One region of the Kitasatospora sp. NBC_00070 genome, then DNA from elsewhere that is predicted to be linked to it. Evidence: riboswitches for the same ligand, from Rfam matches in the RefSeq annotation. Region 1 holds a riboswitch; the other holds the start of a gene.

Region 1 (4,074 bases):
TCGAAGATCTTCCCGAGGTTGGCCAGGTCCGCGTAGAGCGCGTCCAGCGGCGGCATCACCCCGCGCGCCTTCTCCTTGCCGTTCCGGCAGGACTCGGTGAGGGTGTAGGCGCCGACCCCGAGCTTGCCCAGGCCCTCGGGGGTGAGCCCGGTGGTGTCGTTCCAGCCGTAGTTCCAGCCCGCGAAGACCAGGTCGGCCTTGGCGTCCAGCACCAGTTCCTTGGTGATCTCCTTCTTGGACAGCCACTTGGTGCGGTCGTACTCCGCCGCCCAGGGCACCTTCGCCAGGTCGCCCTTCTCGTCCGGCATCACGTAGCCCGCCATCCGGTCGGCCAGTCCGAGCGACAGCATCAGCTCGGTGATACCGATGTCGTTCGTCACCACCCGGGCCGGCTTGTGGTGGTACGTCAGCGGGGTGCCGCAGTTGTCGACGGTGACGGGGTAGTGCGGCGAACCCGCGCTCTCCGCCGAAGGGGTGACCTCGGCGCCGCAGGCGGTCAGGCCCAGGGCGAGCACGGCGGTGGCGGCCAGGGCGCGGCGGGGATGGGTGAGCAAGGTGTCCGTCCTCATCAGGGTGCGGTCGATCAGGGGTGCGGTGGATCAGGGGCGCAGTCGGTCGAAGAGCAGTTGGACGGCGCCGGTCACCGGGTGCCGCACCGGGTGGGCCCGGACCCCGAACACCTCGGCGAGCAGGTCGGGCGAGAGCACCTCCCCGGGCGGTCCCGAGGCGACGATCCGGCCGGCCGCGATCACGTACAGCAGGTCGCAGTGCGCCGCCGCGAGGTTGAGGTCGTGCAGCGCCGTCAGCACGGTCAGGCCGCTGGAGCGGACCAGCGAGAGCACCTCCAACTGGTGCGCGATGTCCAGGTGGTTGGTGGGTTCGTCCAGCACCAGCACCGCCGGCTGCTGGACCAGCGCCCGGGCGATCAGCACCCGCTGCTTCTCCCCGCCCGAGAGGCTCAGGAAGCCCCGCCCGGCCAGGTGCTCCGCCCCGACCTCGGCCAACGCCCGCGCGCAGCCCGCCGCCTCGTCCGGGCCGGGTGCGCCGAAGCCGCGCCGGTGCGGCAGCCGTCCCATCCCGACCACCTCGGCGACCGTGAAGTCGAACTCGGCCACCGTCTCCTGCGGCAGCGCGCCGACCCGGAGCGCGCCCTCCCGGGGCGTCAGGCCGTGCAGGTCGTCGCCGTCCAGCCGGACGGTGCCGGCCGCCGGGCGCAGCGCCCGGTAGACGCAGCGCAGCAGGGTGGACTTCCCGCTGCCGTTCGGCCCGACCAGGCCGAGCACCTGCCCGCTGGCGGCCCGTACGGTGACCTCGTGCACCAGCCTGGTCCCGGCCAGCTCGACCGAGACCTCCTCGATGTCGACGCGCATCAGCGTCCCCTCCCCCGGGCGGCCATCAGCGGCCGCCGAAGCTGTAGCCGCGCCGCCGCATCAGCAGCAGGAAGCACGGCACCCCGAGCACGGCGGTGACCACCCCGACCGGCAGTTCGGCGGGCGCCAGCAGCAGCCGGGAGACGATGTCCACCCAGACCAGCAGCACCGCGCCGAGCAGCGGAGCCACCGTCAGCACCCGCCGGTGGTCGGCCCCGACCAGCATCCGGGCCAGGTGCGGGACCATCAGCCCGACGAAGCCGATCGCCCCGCTGACCGCGACCACCGTGCCGGTGACGGCGGCGGTGACCACGAACAGCGCCCGGCGCAGCCGGGCGGCGTCCACGCCGAGCGCGGCGGCGGTCTCGTCGCCCATCGCCAGCGCGTCCAACTGCCCGGCGGAGTACCGCAGGTAGCCGAACCCGGCCAGCACGGTGCCGGCGGCGATCGGGACGGCGGCCCAGGTGGCGCCGCCCAGGCTGCCGAGCAACCACATCATCGCCGTCCGGGCCGCCTCGCCGCGTTCGGCGGAGAACACCATCAGCGAGGTGACGGCGGAGAACCCGTACGCGAGCGCGGTGCCGGTGAGCACCAGGCGCAGCGGGGTGAGGCCCTCGGCGGTCCTGGCCACCGCGTAGACCAGCACCATGGCGGCCAGCGCGGAGGCGAACGCGGAGGCGGAGAGCGCCCAGACGCCGAGCGAGGCGAACGCGCCGAGCAGCAGGACGGCGTTGGCGCCGACGGCCGCACCGGAGGAGATCCCGAGCACGAACGGGTCGGCGAGCGCGTTGCGCACCATGGCCTGGACGGCGACGCCGGTCACCGACAGCCCGGCCCCGACCACGGCGGCCAGCACCGTCCTGGGCAGCCGGATCTCCCACACGATGGTGTAGCCGGCCAGCTGGTCGGCGCTGATCCGACCACCCGTCAGACCGGCCCGCAGGTACTCCACCACCGCTCCCCAGCTGATCCCGGACGAGCCCAGCGCGACGCCGCAGACCAGCGAGACCAGCAGGGCGACGGTCAGCCCGGCGGCCAGCACCGGGGTCCGGGCGGGCGGGTGGGCGGCGGCCTTCGGCGTCGGTGCGGCTACGGCGGTGCTCACGGCTGCCTTCGGTCGGGCCGCGGGCGTACGGGACGACGCGCCGGGGCCGCCCGGTCGGCGCGGACCTGAAGGTCCGCGCGGGCGTGCCGTGCCGCATCCCCTCGCAGTCCGCGGCGAGTTGTCGGGAGGTCAGCGCCGCCGAGGGCGATCGGGCTCACGGACCCTCAGGGGCCCGTCCACCGTTGCGGGTCAGCGCCGGACTTCCACCGGACTTTCCCCTCGGGACGCTCTCGCAGCATAACAACACCGTCCGTCCCGGTAAGGGGTCAACGGCTGTGGTGCCCGGCACACCCGCGCGCTTCCGCCGACCCGGTCGGGCGGGCGCGTAGCGTGGCACCACCTGGAGCGAAAGGGCGTCGGCACCGTGACGACAGCACTCGACGGCAAGGTCGCGCTGGTCGCGGGGGCGACCCGGGGCGCGGGCCGGGGCATCGCCGTCGAGCTCGGCGCCGCCGGAGCCACCGTCTACGTGACCGGGCGCAGCACCCGGGGGCGGCGCTCCGAGTACGACCGCCCCGAGACGATCGAGGAGACCGCCGAACTGGTCACGGCGGCCGGCGGCCGGGGCATCGCGGTGGTGACGGACCATCTGGTCCCCGCGCAGGTCGCGGCCCTGGTGCAGCGGATCGACGGCGAACAGGGCCGGCTCGACCTACTGGTGAACGACATCTGGGGCGGCGAACGGCTCTTCGAGTGGAACAGCCCGGTCTGGGAGCACGACCTCGACAACGGCCTGCGCCTGCTCCGGCTCGCGGTGGAGACCCACGCGATCACCAGCCACCACGCGCTGCCGCTGCTGCTGCGCACGCCGGGCGGTCTGGTGGTGGAGATGACCGACGGCACGGAGGAGTACAACCGCACCCGCTACCGGGTCTCCTTCTTCTACGACCTGGCCAAGTCCGCCGTCCTGCGGATGGCCTTCTCACTCGGCCACGAGCTGGGCCCGCGCGGCGCCACCGCCGTCGCGCTCACCCCCGGCTGGCTCCGCTCGGAGCTGATGCTCGACACCTTCGGGGTCACCGAGCAGAACTGGCGGGACGCGATCGCCCGGGTCCCGCACTTCGGCATCTCCGAGACCCCTTCGTACGTCGGCCGCGCCGTGGTGGCCCTGGCCGCCGACCCCGACGTGGCGCGCTGGAACGGGCAGTCCCTGTCCAGCGGCGCACTCGCCCGGGTCTACGGCTTCACCGACCTGGACGGCAGCCGGCCCGACGCCTGGCGCTACCTGGTCGAGGTCCAGGACCCGGACCTGCCCGCCGACCCCACCGGCTACCGCTGACGGTCCGTCACCGGCACACCGTCCGGGGGCGACTTCCTCCTCGGTACCCCTTCCGGCAGCGCGCACGGATCGCCATGCTGGGCACCATGAGCGAACCCGAGGACGGCGGCGTCTTCCGCTGGGAGACCTACCGGAGCAAGTACGAGGGGTCGTCCGACTGGGGCGACTACGTGGTCGTCACCGTGGGACACGTGCTGACCGTCGGGGCGGTGGCGGTCGCCGCGCCCTGGGCGGCCCTGGTGCTGGGCGGGATCCTCGTGACGTTCTGGGGCGTGCTGCTGGTGCCGCCCTGGCTGGGCGAGCGGAGGGCCGTCGAGCGG
Region 2 (4,074 bases), 6.1 Mb from region 1:
CCGGCTACCTCGGCGACGGCACCACCGAGGCGTACGCCGGTGCCACCGCCAAGCTGCTGCTGGCGGCCGAGGTGCGCGGCGAGGACCCGGGCAGCTTCGGCGGCGTCGACCTCCCGGCCCGGCTCCGGGGCCTCCAGGCACCGTCCGGCCGGTTCTCGGACCGCTCCCAGTGGGGCGACTACAGCAACAACTTCGGCCAGTCCCTCGCCGTGATCGCGCTCAAGCGCACCCCGGGCGGCGCCCCGGCCGCGGCGGTCGACTTCCTGGCCGGCACCCAGTGCGCCGACGGCGGCTTCCCGGTCTTCTTCGACCGGCCCACCTGCACCGGCGACCCGGACTCCACCGCCCTCGCCGTCCAGGCCCTGGCCGCCACCGGTCGCACCGCCAAGGCCGACGCCGGGCTGGGCTGGCTGACCGCCCATCAGAACACCGACGGTGGCTTCGCGGCCGCCGGAGCGACCGTCTCCAACGCCAACAGCACCGGCCTGGCCACCCAGGCCCTGCTCTCGAACGGCCGCCTGGTCGCCGGCCTGAAGGGCTGGAGCAGCCTGGTCAAGCTCCAGCAGGGCTGCTCCACCACCCCGGCCAACCGGGGCGCGGTGGCGTACGACACCACCGGCTTCACCCCCGCCACCGCCACCCGGGCCACCGCGCAGGCCGTCCTCGGCCTGGCCGGCACCCCGCTGACCACCCTCTCCGCCCACGGCGCCCGCCCGGACGCGCCCACGCTCGCCTGCCGCTGATCCGAAGGAGTACAACCGATGCTCACCAGAAGAACGTTCGGCACCACCGCACTGGCCGCCGGCCTGCTGGCCGCCTCCGTGGTCACCGCCGTCCCCGCCCAGGCGGCCGCCTGCACCGGGACCTCCGGTGTCACCGTAGTGGTCGACTTCACCGCCGTCGGCGGCGGTATCCAGACCGGCTGCGCGCCGGGCGACCCGGCCACCGGCCTGGCCGCGCTGACCGGAGCGGGCTTCAGCTACGCGTTCCACCCGCGCTTCCCCGGCTTCGTCTGCAAGATCAACACCCTGCCCACGGTCTGCACCAACCCCACCGGCTCCGCCTACTGGTCGTACTGGCACGCCCAGCACGGCACCCCGTGGGTCTACAGCAGCCTCGGCGGCGCCTCCTACAACCCGGCCCCCGGCGACGTCGAGGGCTGGGCCTTCGGCGCCGGCACCCAGCCGGGCATCACCGCGCCCTGACGCCCCGTCCGACGCCAGCGCCCCGGCCCTCCGTGGCGGCGGCCGGGGCGCCGGCGGGCCCGGACCGGACCTCCATCCGCCATTCGGACAACGGCGTCCGGAACCGCTCCGGTGGGCCTAGGCTGGGCCTTGCAGTCGGTTCGCCCTGCCAGCCAGGCAGGCGCGTCGCAAGAGGGAACCCGGTGGGAATCCGGGACTGCCCCGCAGCGGTGAGTGGGAACGACCGCCGTCACATGCACTGGGCCCCGTCGGGGTCCGGGAAGCGACGGCCAGTAGGTGTCGGCCTTCCGAGGTCGGCGTGCCCGCGAGTCCGAAGACCTGCCACTGCCCGCGTGCACCCCGCACGCGGTGATCTCGGTGACCTCGTGGGCGGGTCGGCGGAGCGGGCGGGCACATCATGGTGCCGCGTCCGCGCGGCCGTACCTGCACGTCCTCGTGCTCTCCCGGGATCGCAGCGCGACTCGCGAAGGAGAGTTCCGTGACCACGCGTTCCACCGCTCCGCAGGCCACCGTGTACGGCTACCCGAGGCAGGGCCCGAACCGGGAACTGAAGAAGGCGGTCGAGGGCTACTGGGCCGGCCGCGTCGACGCCGACGCCCTGCACGCCACCGCCGCCGGCCTGCGCCGCAACACCTGGCGGCGACTCACCGAGGCCGGTGTCACCGAAGTACCCACCGGGGACTTCTCGTTGTACGACCACATGCTCGACGCGACCGTCGCGGTCGGCGCCATCCCGCCCCGCCACCGGGCCGCCGTGGACGCCGACCCGCTGGCCGGCTACTTCGCCATGGCCCGTGGCACCCAGGACGTCGCGCCGCTGGAGATGACCAAGTGGTTCGACACCAACTACCACTACCTGGTCCCCGAGTTGGGCCCGGACACGGTCTTCGCGGCGAACCCCGCCAAGGCGGTCGCCGAGCTGCGCGAGGCCGTCGTGCTCGGGCACCGCGCGCGACCGGTGCTGGTCGGGCCGCTCACCTACCTGCTGCTCGCCAAGCCGGCCCCGGGCGTGGCCGCGGACTTCCAGCCGATCACCCTGCTCGACCGGCTGCTGCCGGTCTACGCCGAACTGCTGGCCGAGCTGTGGACCGCCGGGGCCGACTGGGTCCAGCTGGACGAACCCGCGCTGGTGCAGGACCGCACCCCCGCCGAACTGGGCGCCGCCGCCCGGGTCTACCGCGAGCTGGGCGCCCTGACGGAGCGTCCGAAGCTGCTGGTGGCCAGCTACTTCGACCGGGCCGGTGAAGCGCTCAAGGTGCTGGCCAAGTCCCCGGTCGAGGGCGTCGGCCTGGACTTCACCGGCCCGGCCGCCGCCAACCTGGCCGAACTCGCCGCCGTCGGCGGCCTGCCCGGCAAGCGGCTGATCGCCGGCGTGGTGGACGGCCGCAACGTCTGGATCAACGACCTGGAGCAGTCCCTCGGCACGCTGGCCACCCTGCTCGGGCTGGCCGACCGGGTCGACGTCGCCCCGTCCTGCTCGCTGCTGCACGTCCCGCTGGACAGCGACCGGGAGCGCGACCTGGACCCGCAGATCTCCCGCTGGCTGGCCTTCGCCGAGCAGAAGACCGCCGAGGTCACCCTGCTCGCCCGGGGCCTGCGCGAGGGCACCGACACCATCGCGGCCGACCTGGCCGCCAACCGTGCCGACCTGGCCTCCCGGGCCGGTTCCGCGGTCACCCGTGACCCGGCGGTCCGGGCCCGGGTCGCGGCGACCACCGCCGAGGACGGCCGCCGCCCGCAGCCGTACGCCGAGCGGACCGTCGCCCAACGGGCCCGGCTCCGCCTGCCGTTGCTGCCGACCACCACGATCGGCTCGTTCCCGCAGACCACCGAGCTGCGCACGGCCCGGGCCGACCTGCGGGCCGGCCGGCTCGACCAGGCCGGCTACCGGGACCGGATGGAATCCGAGGTCCGGGAGGTGATCGCCTACCAGGAGAAGGCGGGCCTGGACGTCCTGGTGCACGGTGAGCCCGAACGCAACGACATGGTGCAGTACTTCGCCGAGCAGCTGACCGGCTACCTGGCCACCCGGCACGGCTGGGTGCAGTCCTACGGCACCCGGTACGTCCGGCCGCCGGTGCTGGCGGGTGACATCTCCCGGCCCGCCCCGATGACCGTCGACTGGTTCCGCTACGCCCAGGAACTGACCGACCGTCCGGTGAAGGGCATGCTCACCGGTCCTGTCACCATGCTGGCCTGGTCGTTCGTCCGCGACGACCAGCCGCTCGGCGACACCGCCCGCCAGGTGGCGCTCGCCCTGCGCGACGAGGTCACCGACCTGGAGGCGGCCGGCGCGGCCGTGATCCAGGTGGACGAGCCCGCCCTGCGGGAGACCCTGCCGCTGCGCACGGCCGACCGTCCGGCGTACCTGGCCTGGGCCACCGAGGCGTTCCGGCTCTCCACCTCCGGGGTCCGGGCGGACACCCAGATCCACACCCACATGTGCTACGCGGAGTTCGGCGCGATCATGACCGCGATCGACGAACTCGACGCCGACGTCATCTCGTTGGAGGCGGCCCGCTCGCACATGGAGGTCGCCCACGAGCTGGCCGAGGCGGGCTACCCGCGCGAGGTCGGCCCGGGTGTCTACGACATCCACTCGCCCCGGGTGCCCAGCACCGCCGAGGCGGCCGACCTGCTCCGCGCGGGCCTGGCGGCGATCCCCGCTGATCGGCTCTGGGTCAACCCCGACTGCGGTCTGAAGACCCGGGGCTGGCCGGAGACCCGGGCTTCACTGGACAGCCTGGTCGCGGCCGCCCACCTGGTCCGGGCCGAACTGACCGACTGAGCCCCGGCGCCCGGGGCGGAGGCGCCTGCCACGGCGCCCCCGCCCCGGGACCGGCGACGATGTGTCGAAGGCGATATGACG

The links. Region 1 has a riboswitch for cobalamin ahead of OHV05_RS33360 (FecCD family ABC transporter permease). Riboswitches for the same ligand answer to the same signal wherever they lie in the genome.
Region 2: it holds a riboswitch for cobalamin, as region 1 does, so the genes downstream of both, metE (5-methyltetrahydropteroyltriglutamate--homocysteine S-methyltransferase) here and OHV05_RS33360 (FecCD family ABC transporter permease) in region 1, are expected to answer to the same signal.

Annotation. Positions count from the first base shown of each region.
Region 1 covers NZ_CP108247.1:7,364,654-7,368,727, reverse strand. Annotated here, with positions in the region: gene OHV05_RS33370 (ABC transporter substrate-binding protein) at 1-569, opposite strand, end outside; gene OHV05_RS33365 (ABC transporter ATP-binding protein) at 600-1,370, opposite strand; gene OHV05_RS33360 (FecCD family ABC transporter permease) at 1,396-2,475, opposite strand; cobalamin riboswitch at 2,601-2,722, opposite strand; gene OHV05_RS33355 (SDR family oxidoreductase) at 2,840-3,754, shown strand; gene OHV05_RS33350 (hypothetical protein) at 3,841-4,074, shown strand, end outside.
Region 2 covers NZ_CP108247.1:1,287,197-1,291,270, forward strand. Annotated here, with positions in the region: gene OHV05_RS06095 (peptidase) at 1-743, shown strand, start outside; gene OHV05_RS06100 (flagellar hook-length control protein FliK) at 762-1,205, shown strand; cobalamin riboswitch at 1,375-1,525, shown strand; gene metE (5-methyltetrahydropteroyltriglutamate--homocysteine S-methyltransferase) at 1,684-3,993, shown strand.